DNA from 3 places in the Streptomyces sp. NPDC050658 genome. Region 3 is predicted to be linked to each of the others. Evidence: riboswitches for the same ligand, from Rfam matches in the RefSeq annotation. Region 3 holds a riboswitch; each other region holds the start of a gene.
What was found. Region 3 has a riboswitch for thiamine pyrophosphate ahead of thiO (glycine oxidase ThiO). Riboswitches for the same ligand answer to the same signal wherever they lie in the genome.

Region 1: it holds a riboswitch for thiamine pyrophosphate, as region 3 does, so the genes downstream of both, ACIBKX_RS29500 (thiamine ABC transporter substrate-binding protein) here and thiO (glycine oxidase ThiO) in region 3, are expected to answer to the same signal.
Region 2: it holds a riboswitch for thiamine pyrophosphate, as region 3 does, so the genes downstream of both, thiC (phosphomethylpyrimidine synthase ThiC) here and thiO (glycine oxidase ThiO) in region 3, are expected to answer to the same signal.

Annotation. Positions count from the first base shown of each region.
Region 1 is NZ_JBITGM010000009.1:320,056-325,244, reverse strand. It holds gene ACIBKX_RS29505 (iron ABC transporter permease) at 1-829, opposite strand, end outside; gene ACIBKX_RS29500 (thiamine ABC transporter substrate-binding protein) at 805-1,890, opposite strand; TPP riboswitch at 1,975-2,092, opposite strand; gene rlmN (23S rRNA (adenine(2503)-C(2))-methyltransferase RlmN) at 2,141-3,247, opposite strand; gene ACIBKX_RS29490 (FG-GAP and VCBS repeat-containing protein) at 3,352-4,743, opposite strand; gene ACIBKX_RS29485 (phosphatidate cytidylyltransferase) at 4,912-5,189, opposite strand, start outside.
Region 2 is NZ_JBITGM010000006.1:168,171-173,359, forward strand. It holds gene ACIBKX_RS22030 (metallophosphoesterase) at 1-327, shown strand, start outside; gene ACIBKX_RS22035 (hypothetical protein) at 510-1,385, shown strand; gene thiC (phosphomethylpyrimidine synthase ThiC) at 1,482-3,269, opposite strand; TPP riboswitch at 3,262-3,416, opposite strand; gene ACIBKX_RS22045 (YibE/F family protein) at 3,488-4,900, shown strand; gene ACIBKX_RS22050 (SsgA family sporulation/cell division regulator) at 5,022-5,189, opposite strand, start outside.
Region 3 is NZ_JBITGM010000001.1:422,606-427,794, reverse strand. It holds gene pknB (Stk1 family PASTA domain-containing Ser/Thr kinase) at 1-1,079, opposite strand, end outside; gene ACIBKX_RS02010 (thiazole synthase) at 1,198-1,995, opposite strand; gene thiS (sulfur carrier protein ThiS) at 2,003-2,221, opposite strand; gene thiO (glycine oxidase ThiO) at 2,218-3,411, opposite strand; TPP riboswitch at 3,409-3,522, opposite strand; gene ACIBKX_RS01995 (NAD(P)/FAD-dependent oxidoreductase) at 3,708-4,874, shown strand; gene ACIBKX_RS01990 (Rv2175c family DNA-binding protein) at 4,964-5,189, shown strand, end outside.

The sequences.
Region 1 (5,189 bases), on a different contig from region 3:
GACGCACGGTCCACGCGTGCACGCCGAGGATCGCGCCGACCGCCGCGAACTGCACGAGGGTCAGGACGGCGGCCGTCGGCAGGTCGAGGAGCTGGGCGGTCTGCCGGTAGATCTCGACTTCGAGCGTCGAGTACGCGGGGCCGCCGAGGATCTGGACGACGCCGAAGGAGGTGAAGGTGAAGAGGAAGACCATCAGCGCGGCCGCCGCGACGGCCGGGCCGAGCGCGGGCAGCGTCACCGTCCGCCAGGCGGTCCAGCGCGACGCGCCCAGCATCCGTGCGGCCTCTTCCTGCCGCGGATCGAGCTGCGACCACAGCCCTCCCACGGTCCGCACGACGACGGCGTAATTGAAGAAGACATGGGCGAGCAGAATCGCCCACACCGTCGTGTCGAGCCGCAGGCCCCACATCTCGTCGAACAGACCCCCGCGCCCGATCAGCGCGAGGAACGCGGTCCCGACGACGACGGTGGGCAGCACGAACGGCACTGTGACGACGGCCCGCAGCACCTGCTTGCCCCTGAACTCGAAGCGCGCGAAGACATACGCGCCGGGGAGCGCGATCAGCAGCGTGAGCGCGGTCGACGCGAGCGCCTGCCAGGTGGTGAACCAGAGCACGTGCCGGATGTCCGACTGCCCGAGCACCTCCGCGATCCGCCCGAACTGCCACTGCCCGCCCACCTTCAGGCCGCGCGCGACGATCGCGGCGACCGGATAGGCGAAGAACACGGCGAAGAACGCGACGGGCACGGCCAGCAGACCGAGCCGCGCCGCGCTCCCACGCGTGAGCCCCTTACGGGACCTGCCTACTTCAGTACGAGCGAGGTCCACGACTTGACCCACTGCTCACGGTTGTCGGCGATCTTCTCCGGGGCCATGGTCTGCGGCTTGTCGACGCTCACGCCGTGCTCCGTGAACAGTTCGGGCAGCTTGGTGTCCTTGACCGCCGGGTTCACGAACATGGAGAGCGGCAGGTCCTCCTGGAACCGCTTGCTGATCAGGAAGTCGATCAGCGCCTTGCCGCCCTTCTCGTTCCGCGCGCCGTTCAGCAGGCCCGCGAACTCGATCTGGCGGAAGCAGGTGCCGGTGGCGACGCCGGTCGGCGCCTCCTTGGGCTGCGGCTTGGCGTAGAGCACCTCGACGGGCGGCGAGGAGGCGTAGGAGACGACGAGCGGCCGGTCGCCCTTGGCCTTCTTGCCGCCGGCGGAGCCGGAGAACTCCTCGTTGTAGGCCTGCTCCCAGCCGTCGACGACCTTGACGCCGTTGGCCGTGAGCTTCTTCCAGTAGCCCTGCCAGCCGTCGTCGCCGTACTCGGCGGCGGTCCCGAGCAGGAAGCCGAGGCCGGGCGAGGACGTCGCGACGTTCTCGGTGACCAGCAGGTCCTTGTACGCGGGCTTGACCAGGTCGTCGAGCGTCTTCGGCGGCGCGAGCTTCTTGTCGGCGAAGTACTTCTTGTCGTAGTTGACGCAGATGTCGCCGCTGTCGACGGGCGTCACCCGGTGCTTGCCCTTGTCGAGCTGAAGCTCGGCGGGAATCCCGTCCAAGCCCTTCGCCTCGTACGAAGCAAAGACACCCTGGTCGAGCGCGCGCGACAGCAGGGTGTTGTCCACCCCGAAGAAGACGTCCCCCTGCGGGTTGTCCTTCGACAGGATCGCCTTGTTCACGGCGGCGCCCGCGTCCCCGTCCTCGAGGACGTTGACCTTGTAGCCGGACTTCTTCTCGAACTCCTTCAGTACGTCCTTGGAGACGTTGAAGGAGTCGTGGCTGACGAGCGTGACGCTCTTGGAGCCGGCGGCCTTGTCGCCGCTGTCCGAGCCGCCGCACGCGGAGAGCGCGACGAGCCCGAGGCCGACCGCGACCGCGGTGACCGTGACCTTCTTGGTGGTGCTCACTGAGATCATTCCTCCTGGGTGTGACCAGGAAGAGACGCGGCCCTGCCCGCGGACCGGGAGAGGTCCGCGGGCAGGGCGCAACAGCTTGAGTGGTGTCCGAACTTCCTACCCGGAATGACCCGGGCAAGGTTCAGAGGGTCTGCGGCCAACCTGTCCTTGGCTGCCGCACTCTCAGCGCTGTGGCGCTCCCCTGTCGGAATATGCAGATGTGCGAACACTCGGCCATCAGGCAGTCGTGTTCAGGCCAAGCCTAACGCTCGGCCGCCGCGAGCTGTCCGCACGCCCCGTCGATCTCCTGGCCACGGGTGTCACGGATCGTGACGGGCACCCCATGGGCGGCGATGGCCTCCACGAAGGCCTTCTCGTCCTCGGGGCGGGAGGCCGTCCACTTCGAGCCCGGCGTCGGGTTCAGCGGAATGAGATTGACGTGCACGGGCTTGCCCCTGAGCAGCCGGCCGAGCCGGTCACCGCGCCACGCCTGGTCGTTGATGTCCCGGATCAGCGCGTACTCGATGGAGAGCCGGCGCCCCGACTTGGCCGCGTACTCCCAACCCGCGTCGAGCACCTCACGCACCTGCCAGCGCGTGTTCACGGGTACGAGGGTGTCGCGCAGCTCGTCGTCGGGCGCGTGCAGCGAGATCGCGAGGCGGCACTTGAAGCCCTCGTCGGCGAACCGGTGGATGGCGGGCACGAGACCCACGGTCGACACGGTGATGCCGCGCTGCGAGAGCCCGACCCCGTCCGGCTCGGGATCCGTGAGCCGACGGATCGCCCCGATCACCCGGTTGTAGTTGGCGAGCGGTTCGCCCATCCCCATGAAGACGATGTTGCTCAGCCGCGCGGGCCCGCCGGGAATCTCCCCGTCCCGCAGCGCCCGCATGCCGTCCACGATCTGGTGCACGATCTCGGCGGTGGACAGATTCCGGTCGAGCCCGGCCTGCCCCGTCGCACAGAACGGACAGTTCATCCCGCACCCGGCCTGCGACGAGATGCACATCGTCACGCGGTCCGGGTAGCGCATGAGCACGGACTCGACGAGCGTCCCGTCGAAGAGCCGCCACAGCGTCTTGCGCGTCGTGTCGTCGTCACAGCTGATGTGCCGCACCACGGACATCAGCTCGGGAAGCAGCGCCTCCTGAAGCTTCCCGCGCGCCCCGGCCGGGATGTCGGTCCACTGCTCCGGGTCGTGCGCGTACCGCGCGAAGTAGTGCTGCGAGAGCTGCTTGGCGCGAAACGGCTTCTCGCCGACGGCGGCGACGGCTTCCTTGCGCTCGGCGGGCGTGAGGTCGGCGAGATGCCGCGGCGGCTTCTTGGCTCCGCGGGGCGCGACGAAGGTGAGTTCTCCGGGTACAGGCATGGTCCGTCCAGTGTCGCAGACGGGCGGGGGTGCGCCTGCTGTGCGTGGCGGGGGGCCGGGGGCTCCCCGGGAGTACGCCCCTCCGCCGCTGCCAGCGCCTCCCCTCAGCCGACGTCCCTCGCCGTGAACCGGCTCTCGTACTTCATCCCCTCGTCCGTGCCCCGCAGCACCCAGAACGCGTCCAGGTCGCGCTTCTTCGGGTTCAGGAAGCCGGGGGCGCCTACCACCACGTCCAGGTGTTTGTCGCCGTCGGTGTCGAGCAGGGGGCCCACGACCGTGATGCGGTTGCGGGTCGGGCCGCGGCCTGCGGCGGGGGTGTCGCTGCCGGGGATGCCGGGGGTGTCGAGGGTCATCGCCTGGGCTGCCCCGGCTCCGCCCTTCGCCCCGCTCTTGGCCGTGAGCAGGGCGGGGATCAGCCAGACCACGCCGTTGCTGTCGTTGGCGCCGGTCGCCGATGTGACCAGGTCCGCCTTGCCGTCGCCGGTGACGTCGCCGAGCGCGGTGCCGCCCATGCCGCCGTACTGCGTCGCGTCCGTCAGGCCCGGCGGGTCGGCAAGGCCCACCCCGTCCCGCTTGCCGCGCTCGGGCCCGGAGCGGGTGCTGAGGCGGTAGCCGGCGCCCAGTTGCCGCTGCGCCGCGGTGAAGCCGGCCGAGTACAGGTCGTCGATGCCGTCGCCGTCCACGTCGCCCGGCTGCCCCTCCAGACCGATGTCGGGGCGCTCGCGACGCTCGGCGAGCTTCAGGCCTCCCTTTCCGCCGCGCAGATACTGCAGCCCGCTGATGGTCACATCGCCGTCGCCCTCCATCTCCGGGTCGGTCCAGTGAAACCAGATCGCCAGGTCGGTGGCCTTGTCCCCGTCGAAGTCCCCGGCCAGGAAACGGCCGGGAATCGAGTCCGGCCACCGGCCGTTGCTCAGGCTCTGCCGCCGGGCGGGGGCGCCGTCGCGCTTGACGGGGCCGTACCAGACCGTGCCCTCCGGGCCCCCGGTGCCGCCGGGGAAGAACAGGTCGGCGTTGCCGTCCCCGTCGAAGTCACCGGTGGCGGCGGGGCTGCCCGGCGCCCCGGAGAGCGGCTCAGGGGCGCCCACCCCGCGCGGCCCGCCCCACAGCACGACCGGCTTGCCGCGCTCCGTCGCCTGGATCAGATCGGTGAAGCCGTCGTGGTCCAGATCGGTGCGCAGCAGCCGCGTCTGCTCGGGCCCGGTCTTCGACTCCGGCCGGGCCGCGACCGTGCGGCGGCGCGGATCGAGTCCGTCCGCCGAGCCGTACACCACGACCAGGCTCCGGCCCCCCACCACCGCCGCGAAGTCGTCGTAACCATCGCCGTTGAAGTCCCCCGGCCGGGGCCGCTCCGACGGCTTGCCCGCCTTGGGCCGCTCGGCGGCGTTGTCCTCACCGTCGGCCGGGCTCTCCGAAGCGCCGCACCCCGTCGCGAGGAGCACGGCTGCCAGCGCTCCGGCGGCGAACTTCAGCGGCACCTGCACGAGCCGTTCCATGGGACCTCACCTGTCGACGACGTCGGAAAATCACACACTGGACAGCCGACAGGGCAGGAAGGTTGTGTCGCGGCCATCGGGTGTACGAGGCGGAGAGCCGACCGGGGTGACGAGAAGGGGCCCGCCGTCCCACCGGACGACGAGCCCCTCACGTAACAACTACGCAGGTCAGCCCGACCCTACAAAGATCACCAGCAGCAGCCACACCACCGGCGCCGTAGGCAGCAGGGAATCCAGCCGGTCCATGATGCCGCCGTGGCCCGGCAGCAGCGTGCCCATGTCCTTGATGCCGAGGTCCCGCTTGATCATCGACTCGCCCAGGTCACCGAGTGTGGCGCTCACGCCGACCGCGAGGCCGATGAGCAGACCCTGCCACCAGCTGCCGCCGTCGATCAGGAACTCCATGCACAACGCGCCCGCCGCCATCGCGAACGTCACCGCTCCGA
Region 2 (5,189 bases), on a different contig from region 3:
ACCGTCCGCGAGACACTCACGCGCAACGACGCGGACGAATGCTGGGACCTCTTCCGGAAGTTCACCAAGCGCTTCGCCTTCCGCGACGAGTCGGGCCCCGCTGCCGTACGCGAACTCCTCGACATGTACGGGGGCAGTCGCATCGTCCATGGCCACAGCCCCATCCCGTATCTGCTCGGCGATGTCGGCTCGGAGGATGACTCGGACGGCGGCGGCCCCGTCATCGAGGGACCACATATCTACGCAGACGGCCTGGCCATCGCCATGGACGGCGGAGTGACCATGGCCGGAAAGCTGCTGGTCTGCCAACTCCCCCTGGATAGCTGAGCGTTCGCTGGGCAAGCGCACCACTACAGGATCACGCTGGCCAGGGGGCCTATTTCTGGAAACCCCCTGTCACCGCGTGCCGTCACGGCTCTACCATCGGCTTATCCGTAGCAGGCTCCCCTCCGTTTCTGCCCGACGGCTCGTACCCATGCGAGTCACCAAGCCCTACGGAGCATCGGGGGATGCACATGAACAGCGCTCCACACCTGCTCAATGAGGACCGCCCCGAGTTCGAGCGGATCCTCGATGAGGCGCTGCGCACCGCACCGAATCGTCCGGATCTTGCCGCAGTGGGCCAGCGGCTCAACACCGAGCAGCTGCGCACCATGGCCCTGAACGCCACTGCGCTGATCACGGCCGCCGCCACGACCGAGTACACGCACTATGTGAAGGTCCGCGAGCAACTGCGCGAGAGCGGATCTGCCGCACCATCGATACGGGAACGGAGCAGCCAGAGCGAGGCGGAAGCCGGTTCGGGCGGCCTCGGACTCGCCACCACGATGGGGGAGGTGACCGCCGAGACCTCAGGGGCGGGGGCGATCGCCGTCGTCGCGGTGCTCGCACCCGTGCTCGCCGGGGCGGCCGCCGCGATCTTCCTGCTGGTGGGCTACATCCTGAAGATGCTCAACCCCGAGCCCGCCTTCGCGGACACCCTGCTCACCGCGGGATGGCTGTTCGGCGCGCTCACCGCGGGAGGCATCCTGGTCGCCGCGATCGGGCTGCTCCTGACCGCTCTGCGCAACGGCTCCACCTCGCTCCAGGCGGACTCGCACGGAGAACGGAACGAGGAGGTGGTCCGCGCCAGGGAAGCCTGGGGCGAGGCACTCCTGGAGCGCGGCGTCCTGCCGTTCCTGCGGGAGGCGCTCGCGGATCCGGGGGCGGCGCACGTGGCCCGTACGCCGTCGGCGGACCCGAGCAGCCGCATGCCTCAACTGGGCTACCACCGGCCCGGGTTCAGCAGCCCTGACGGCGGGCCCTCCGCGGGCCCGCGGCCGAGCTACTCGAGCCCGGACTTCTCGAGCCCGGACTTCGGCGGGCCCGACCACAAGCCGGAGTAGCGGGGCGCCGCGAGCGGGCACGGCTGTGGGTCCCCCAACGGCTGTTGGGAGACCCACAGATTCGCGCTGTCCGGATGCCTCCGGGGATTCGGCGGCTCAGTCGGCGATCGGCAGGTACACGCGGTTTCCGGCTGCCGCGAACTCCTTGGACTTCTGCTCCATGCCCGCGGCGATCTCGTCCTGGTCCAGGTCGCCGCCGTGCTGCCTGCGGATGTCCTGGGAGATCTTCATGCTGCAGAACTTCGGCCCGCACATCGAGCAGAAGTGCGCCGTCTTCGCGGGCTCGGCCGGCAGCGTCTCGTCGTGGAACTCCCGCGCGGTGACCGGGTCGAGGGCCAGATTGAACTGGTCCTCCCAGCGGAACTCGAAGCGCGCGTCCGAGAGCGCGTCGTCCCAGTCCTGCGCGCCCGGGTGCCCCTTGGCGAGGTCGGCTGCGTGGGCCGCGATCTTGTACGTGATGACACCGGTCTTCACGTCGTCACGGTTGGGCAGGCCCAGGTGCTCCTTGGGCGTGACGTAGCAGAGCATCGCCGTGCCCCACCAGCCGATCATCGCGGCGCCGATGCCGGAGGTGATGTGGTCGTAGGCGGGGGCGATGTCCGTGGTGAGCGGGCCGAGCGTGTAGAACGGCGCCTCCTCGCAGATCTCCTGCTGGAGGTCGATGTTCTCCTTGATCTTGTGCATCGGGACGTGACCGGGGCCCTCGATCATCGTCTGTACGTTGTGACGCTTGGCGATCGTGTTGAGTTCCCCGAGCGTCTTCAACTCGGCGAACTGCGCCTCGTCGTTGGCGTCCGCGATCGATCCGGGCCGCAGGCCGTCGCCGAGCGAGTACGTCACGTCGTACGCCGCGAGGATCTCGCAGAGCTCCTCGAAGTGCTCGTAGAGGAAGCTCTCCTTGTGGTGCGCCAGACACCAGGCGGCCATGATCGAGCCACCGCGCGAGACGATGCCGGTCTTGCGGCGCGCGGTGAGCGGGACATACGGAAGGCGCACGCCCGCGTGCACCGTCATGTAGTCCACGCCCTGCTCGGCCTGCTCGATGACCGTGTCCTTGTAGATCTCCCAGGTCAGCGCCTCGGCCTGGCCGTCGACCTTCTCCAGGGCCTGGTAGAGCGGCACGGTGCCGATGGGGACGGGGGAGTTGCGCAGGACCCACTCGCGGGTGGTGTGGATGTTGCGCCCTGTGGAGAGGTCCATGACCGTGTCGGCGCCCCACTTGGTCGCCCAGGTCATCTTGTCCACCTCCTCCTCGATGGAGGAGGTGACCGCGGAGTTGCCGATGTTGGCGTTCACCTTCACCAGGAACCTCTTGCCGATGATCATCGGCTCGATCTCCGGGTGGTTCACGTTCGCGGGGATCACCGCGCGGCCCGCGGCGACTTCCTCCCGGACGATCTCGGGATCGATGTTCTCCCGGATCCCGATGAACTCCATCTCGGGCGTGATCTCGCCGCGACGGGCGTACGCCAGCTGCGTCACCGCCTGGCCCTGGCGGCCGCGGCGAGGCTGGCGCGGGCGGCCGGGGAAGACCGCGTCGAGGTTCTTGAGCCCGCCGCGCGGCGAGGTGTGCTTGATGCCGTCGTCCTCGGGACGGGGCGGGCGGCCCACGTACTCCTCGGTGTCGCCGCGGGCGATGATCCAGTTCTCCCGCAGCGGCGGCAGACCGCGGCGGACGTCGGTCTCCGCGGCCGGGTCGGTGTACGGCCCTGAAGTGTCGTACAGGGTCACGGCCTTGCCGTTGGTGAGGTGCACCTGGCGGACCGGCACGCGCAGATCGGGGCGTGAGCCCTCGACGTACGCCTTGTGCCAGCCGATGGACTTCCCGGCCTCCGCGCCCTCGGGCGTGCTGGAGGCAGGCGTGCGTGCGTCCGATGTGGTCATGAGACCTACTCCCTACGCCGGCATTACCCGGTAACAGGTTCGGCGGTCGACGCAGCGGATTCCGTACTGCTCGTGCACTCTTGTGCCGATTCGTACGGAGGTCAGCGCCCTCTCAGCCCGGTGCTCCGAGCTCCCGCGATTGCAAAGGTGCCTCCACGCTAGCGTCATATCGGGCGCGCTGAACAGAGGGCCCCCTCCGTTCTTGCGATGATCGGGCAGTGACCACCACAGAGCCGCCGCCGCGTCCGCCGTCCCAGCCGCCGTCCGGGCCGCCCTTCCCGAACCCTCACGGGGACGGGCACGGGCACTCGCACAGCCATGGTCCGGCGGCGCCCGTCTCCCGGCATCTGCGCAAGGTCATCGCGGCGGTGCTGATTCCTTTCGCCACCGCGGTCGTCGTGGGTCTCGTCGTGCTCTGGCCCGGCGGCGCACCCGGCCACGAGCGCACCGGAGTCGGCTTCGACCGGCAGACCGAGTCCGCGACGGTGACGAAGGTGCAGGAGCTGCCCTGCGAGGACGTGAACGCCTCGCAGCCCCCGCCGACCGGTGACACGTCCACCGCCGAGGGGCAGACCGCGGAGTCCCGCGCGAAGGGCACCTGCAAGAAGGCGACGGTCGAGGTGACCAGCGGCAAGGACAAGGGCCGCACCTTCACGGAGATCGTCCAGCCTGACTCACCACGGCAGTTGCGCGAGGGCCAGCAGGTGGTGGTCGCCTATGAGCCCAAGGCACCGGAGGCGCTGCAGTACTCCGTCACCGACGTGAACCGCAAGATCCCGATGGCGCTGCTCGCCGGGATCTTCGCCCTCGCCGTCGTCCTGGTGGGGCGGATGCGCGGCGTCATGGCCCTGGTGGCGCTCGCCCTGAGCTTCCTCGTGCTGACCTTCTTCATCCTGCCAGCGATCCTCCAGGGGTCGAATCCGCTGGTGGTGGCGGTGGTCGGGGCCAGCGCCATCATGCTGATCGCGCTCTATCTGTGCCATGGACTCACGGCGCGTACGTCGGTCGCGGTGCTCGGCACCCTGATCTCGCTGCTCCTGATCGGGCTGCTCGGCTCGGTCTTCATCGGCTGGGCCTCGCTGAGCGGCAACACGGACGACAACACCGGCCTGATCCACGGCCTGTATCCGGACATCGACATGAGCGGTCTGCTGCTCGCGGGCGTCATCATCGGCTCCCTCGGTGTCCTCGACGACGTGACGGTCACCCAGACGTCGGCGGTCTGGGAGCTGCACCAGGCCAACCCGACGATGGGCTGGCGCGGCCTGTACCGCGCGGGCATCCGCATCGGCCGCGACCACATCGCCTCCGTGGTCAACACCCTGGTCCTGGCCTACGCGGGCGCCGCGCTGCCGCTGCTCCTGCTCTTCTCGATCGCGCAGAGCAGCGTGGGCACGGTGGCCAACAGCGAGCTGGTCGCCGAGGAGATCGTGCGCACGCTGGTCGGCTCGATCGGCCTGGTCGCCTCGGTCCCGGTGACGACGGCCCTCGCGGCGCTGGTGGTGTCCGCGGATCGGGCGGGTGGTGTTGCGGGGACTGCTGGGGCCTCTGGTGCTCCTGCGGCGTCCGTGGCGCCCGCGGCGGCAAAGCAGCGAAGGGGCGGCGGAGGCGGACGACGACGCAAGGCGTGAGCGGACCGGGGTCCAGGGCCCGGGCCCGGGTCCGGGTCCGGGCCAGGACCGGAGTCCGCGGCCGCGGCAATGCCGTGAAATGCACCAATCTGCCATCCCGCGGCGTCCGTTGGCCCCGAGGTCAGCCCGCGCTCTGCTCCTCCGCGAGGATCCGGTCCAGCGCCTCGTCCAGGTGGGTCTCGAAGTCGGCGAGCGCCCGCTCCTGCCCGAGCGGCACCAACTTGTCCGTGCGGTCCAGGAACGCGAGCAGTGGCGGAACCCCCACCCGGAACAGCGCCTGATCGCCGCC
Region 3 (5,189 bases):
GGGGCGGAGGACGGGGGAGCGGCCGGCGGGGGCGTGGTCAGGATGCTGGTGCGGTTGAGCGGATCCTGCCCCTCTCCCGGGTTCACGCCCTCGGTGGGGAGCGGCAGCTGCACCGGCCGCACCGTGCGCGGGATCACGCTCGTACGGTCTTCTGCGTTGTCGTGGTCCGTCGTGCGCGCCTGCGGCGGCACCGCGTCCAGCTGGTCCAAGGAGAGCGCGGCCCGCGCCTCCCTGGTCTGTCCCAGGAGCGCCACCGCGTCATGGGGGCGTACGTCGGGGTTGCGGGCGGTGGCCGACGCGACCAGCTCGTCGAGCTCGACGGGGAGCCCGGGGACGGCAGCCGACGGGGGCGGAACGTCCTCGTGCAGGTGCTGGTAGAGCACCTGGGCGGGCGATTCCCCGGAGTGCGGCTTGGCGCCGGTCAGCATTTCGTAGAGGACGACGCCACACGCGTACACGTCCACACGCGTGTCGGCCGTGCCGTGCTCGATCTGCTCGGGGGCGAGATACGAGACGGTGCCGAGGACCGTGCCGGTGGTGTTCGTTACGGTGTCCACCGCGCGGACCAGGCCGAAGTCGGCGACCTTGACCCGTCCGTCGTCCCCTATGAGGACGTTCTCCGGCTTCATGTCGCGGTGCACGAACCCCGCGCGGTGCGCGGCGCCGAGCGCGGCGAGGACCGGCTCCAGGATGTCGAGCGCGGCCCTGGGCTGCAGGGCGCCGCGCTCGCGCAGCACGTCGCGCAGGGTGCAGCCGGCGATGTACTCCATCGCCAGGTACACGTACGCCCCGTCGGTGCCCTGGTCGTAGACCCCCACCACGTTCGGGTGCGAGAGCCGGGCGACCGACTTCGCCTCGCGGATGAAGCGGTCGACGAAGGAGGCGTCGGCGGCGAGCGTCGGGTGCATCACCTTGAGCGCGAGCACGCGGTCGAGGCGGGTGTCCACGGCCCGGTAGACCGTGGCCATCCCGCCGACCGCGATCCGTCCGTCCACGCGATACCGGCCGTCGAGCACCTGCCCGACGATGGGGTCTCCCCGGCCGAAGGCTGGGGAAGGGTCCTGAAGGGTCGTGTCCACGGATGGAGTCTACGAGCCGCCACCGACACCGATGCCCGTGCGGTCGGCTTCAGAGCGTGACTGCAGCCGACCTGTGACGCGGGAGCCGCTTGTCAGGGACCTGCCCGCCCGCCGCCGCTCAGAAAGCCGGCCGCTCCCGGTGATCCAGCACGGCCAGGCCCTCCGCGGGAGAGGACGCCTCGGCGAAGTGCCGCCGCGGAATCCGCCCCGCCCGGAAGGCCAGCCGCCCCGCCTCCACCCCGTGCCGCATGGCCTCCGCCATGAGCACCGGCTCCTGCGCCCGCGTCACCGCGGAGGCGAGCATCACACCCGCGCACCCCAGCTCCATCGCGAGCGCCGCGTCGGACGCCGTGCCCGCCCCCGCGTCCAGGATCACCGGCACGCGCGCGTGCTCGACGATCAGCTGGAAGTTGTGCGGGTTGCGGATGCCGAGCCCGGAGCCGATGGGCGATCCGAGCGGCATGATCGCCGCACAGCCCGCGCCCTCCAGCTTCCGGGCGAGGACGGGATCGTCGTTCGTGTACGGAAGGACCGTGAAGCCGTCGTCGACCAGCGTCTCGGCGGCGTCCACGAGCTCGATCGGATCCGGCAGCAGCGTGCGCTCGTCCGCGATGACCTCCAGCTTGATCAGATCCGTGCCGAGCGCCTCCCGCGCGAGCCGCGCGGTCAGCACGGCCTCGCCCGCGGTGTAACAGCCCGCGGTGTTCGGCAGGACGCGGATGCCGAGCCGGCCGAGCACGGAGAGCACCGAGCCCTGCACGCCCGGATCGAGGCGGCGCATCGCGACGGTGGTCAGCTCCGTCCCGGAGGCGATCAGGGACCGCTCCAGGACGTCCAGGCTGGGCGCACCGCCCGTACCCATGATCAGCCGCGAGGAGAACGTGAGCCCGCCGATGACGAAGGGATCGTCTGCCATGGTCGGTTCAGCCTCCTTGGACGGCGGTGAGTACTTCGACGCGGTCGCCGTCGGCGAGCGCCGTGGTCGACCACCGCGCGCGCGGGACGACGGTTTCGTTGAGCGCCGCGGCGACACCGGAGTGCGCCGTGGTGAGCGTGGCGACGAGGGCCGCGAGCGTGGTGCCCGCGGCCACGTCGCGGACCTCCCCGTTGACGGAGACGGCGCAGTCGGCTGAGAGGGTCATGCGGGCTGCTCCAGGAGAGACGGTGCCGAGAGGGCCTGGCCGAAGCGCAGGGGAGTGAACGCCCTTGCCTCGTCGGGCAGTTCGCCGGTGGTCAGGGAGTGCGCCATGACGTCGCCGGTGACGGGCGTGAGGAGGACGCCGTTGCGGTAGTGCCCCGTGGCCAGCTGCAGTCCGGGCAGCTCGGTGGCGCCGAGCATCGGCGCGTTGTCGGGGGAGGTGGGGCGCAGGCCCGCGCGGGTCTCGGTCAGCGGCAGTTCCGTGATGCCGGGGACCAGCTCGTGGGCGTCCCGGAGCAGCTCGTACACGCCGCCCGCGGTGACCGTCGTGTCCCAGCCGAGCTCCTCGCTGGTCGCGCCGACGACCAGCTCGCCGTTCTCGCGCGGCACCAGATAGACCTGGCTGCCGCGCACGACGGCACGCACCGTACGGCTCAGGAACGGCGCGTAGCGCTCCGGCACCGTGAGCCGGAGCACTTGCCCCTTGACCGGCCGAACGGGCGGCAGAACCCCCTCAGGGACCCCTGAGAGCCGCCCGCTGAGGCTGCCCGCCGCCAGCACGGTCGCACCGGCGGCCAGAGCGGTGCCGTCGTCGAGGACGACGCCGGTCGCCTTCTCGCGTACGACGGTCAGCCGCCGGGCCCACGCGCGGTGGAAGGCCACACCGGCCCGCTCGCAGGCCACGAGCAGCGCCGCGGCGAGCCTGCGCGGGTCGACCTGGTGATCGCCGTCCACCCGCAGCCCGCCCCGCACGCCCGGCGCGAGCATCGGCTCCAGGCGGCGGCACTCGCGCCCGCTCAGCCACTCCGACTCGAGCCCCGACCGGCGCTGCAGGGCGTGCAGTTCGCGCAGATGGGCGCGGTCGTCGGCGTCGAGCGCCACGGCGAGCGTGCCGCACGCGCGGTAGCCGAGATCCCGGCCGCTCGCCTCCGACAGCTCCTCGGCGAACCGCGGATAGCGCCGCGCGGAGGCCAGATTCAGGCCGAGCAGCGTCTGCTCGCCGTAGTGCAGTTCGGTGACCGCGGCCAGCATGCCCGCGGCGACCTGCGCCGCGCCGCCGCCCGGTTCGGGGTCCACGACCGCGACGGACAGGCCGCGCTGGGCCGCCCGCCAGGCCGTGACCAGGCCGATGATGCCGCCCCCGACGACAAGGACGTCCGTCGTCTTCTGGGGTGGTGGTGTCTGTGGATGCATGGGTGTCCAGCCCCTCCCTTCGCCGGCATGACCCGGATCAGGTTCGTACGGTCGGAGGCCGTCCCAGCCTCCCTCTCAGCCCGGTGCGTCCGGGCTCCCGCGAGTGCTCTGCACCGGCCACCCTAGCCCGTCGTCCCCGGAGGCAGTAGGGGGAGCTGTCCGGGTATGGGCAGTGACGGTGTGTCAGAGATCTCCTCGCCGCGCTCTGAGGTCCGCGTCGTACGCCGTCCTACAGTGATCGGGTGAGCGAGCAGCGGAAGCAGGCAGAGCGCCGGGTGGTCGTCGTCGGCGCGGGGATGGCCGGGGTGCAGACCGCGGTGGCCCTGCGCGAGCAGGGGTTCACCGGTGCGGTCACGCTCATCGGGGCGGAACCGCACCAGCCGTACGACAGGCCGCCGCTGTCCAAGGCGGTACTGCTCGGCAAGGCGGAGGGCTCCGCCTTCGACGTCGACTTCGAGGCGCTGGGCATCGAGCTGAGCCTGGGCCACGAGGTGACGGGCCTGCGCCCTGCCGACCACCAACTGGACACCGCCACCGGACCGGTGCCCTACGACGCCCTGGTCATCGCGACCGGCGCCGAGCCGATCCTGCTGCCCGGCGTCTCCGGAGTGCCCGGCGTCCATCTGCTGCGCACCCTGGACGACGCCGAGCGGCTGCGGCCCGTGCTCGCCGAGCAGCACGACATCGTGGTCGTCGGCGCGGGCTGGATCGGCGCCGAGTTCGCCACCGCCGCGCGCGAGGCGGGCTGCGCGGTCACCGTGGTGGAGGCCGCCGAGCGACCGCTCGCGGGGGCGCTGCCCGCCGAGGTCGCCGCGCCGATGGCCGGCTGGTACGCGGACTCCGGGGCCGAACTGCGCACCCACGCGCGCGTGCGGAGCGTCGAGCCCGGCACCGTTGTCCTGGACGACGGGACCAGGCTTCCCGCGGGCGCCGTCGTCGTCGGCATCGGCGCCCGGCCCGCCACGGACTGGCTCACGGACTCCGGGATCGCCCTGGGCGCCCACCGGGAGGTCATCGCCGACGACCACCTCCGGACGTCCGAGACGGACGTGTACGCGGTCGGCGACTGCTCCTCCTTCCCTTCGGGAAGGTACGGGGAGCGCCTCCTGGTCCATCACTGGGACAACGCGCTCCAGGGCCCGCGCACGGTCGCGGCCAACATCATCGGCGAGACCCCCGCGGCGTACGACCCGGTGCCGTACTTCTGGTCCGAGCAGTTCGGCCGCTTCGTCCAGTACGCGGGACACCACGCCTCCGCCGACGCCCTGGTGTGGCGCGGCGACCCGGCGGGCGCCGCCTGGACCGTGTGCTGGCTGCGGGCGGGCGCCCTGGTGGCGGTGCTCGCGGTGGGGCGCCCCAGGGACCTGGCCCAGGGCCGCAAGCTGATCGAGTCCGGCACGCACCTCGATCCGGACAAGGCGGCGGATCCCTCCGTGCCGCTCAAGAAGGCCGTCCGGGAGTAGCGGCAGAGACGGCGGCGGGGGAGGAGCCGCCAAGGCGACGGCGGCCGCTCCCACGCCCTCTGTCGGTCCCCGGGGATACGCTTTGCCGTGTGACCGAGATTGACGCAAAGACTGATGCTCTCGTCCCCGACTGGCTCCACCTCCCCGACATCGCCGAAATGCTCGACGTCGAGGTGACGCGCGTGCGCCAGCTGGTCAAGGAAGGCCAGCTGATCGCCGTGCGCCGTGGTGAGAACCGCGCGCTCCAGGTGCCGGCCGCCTTCATCGACGGCGACAAGGTCGTCAAGGGCCTGACCGGCACCCTGACGCTCCTGA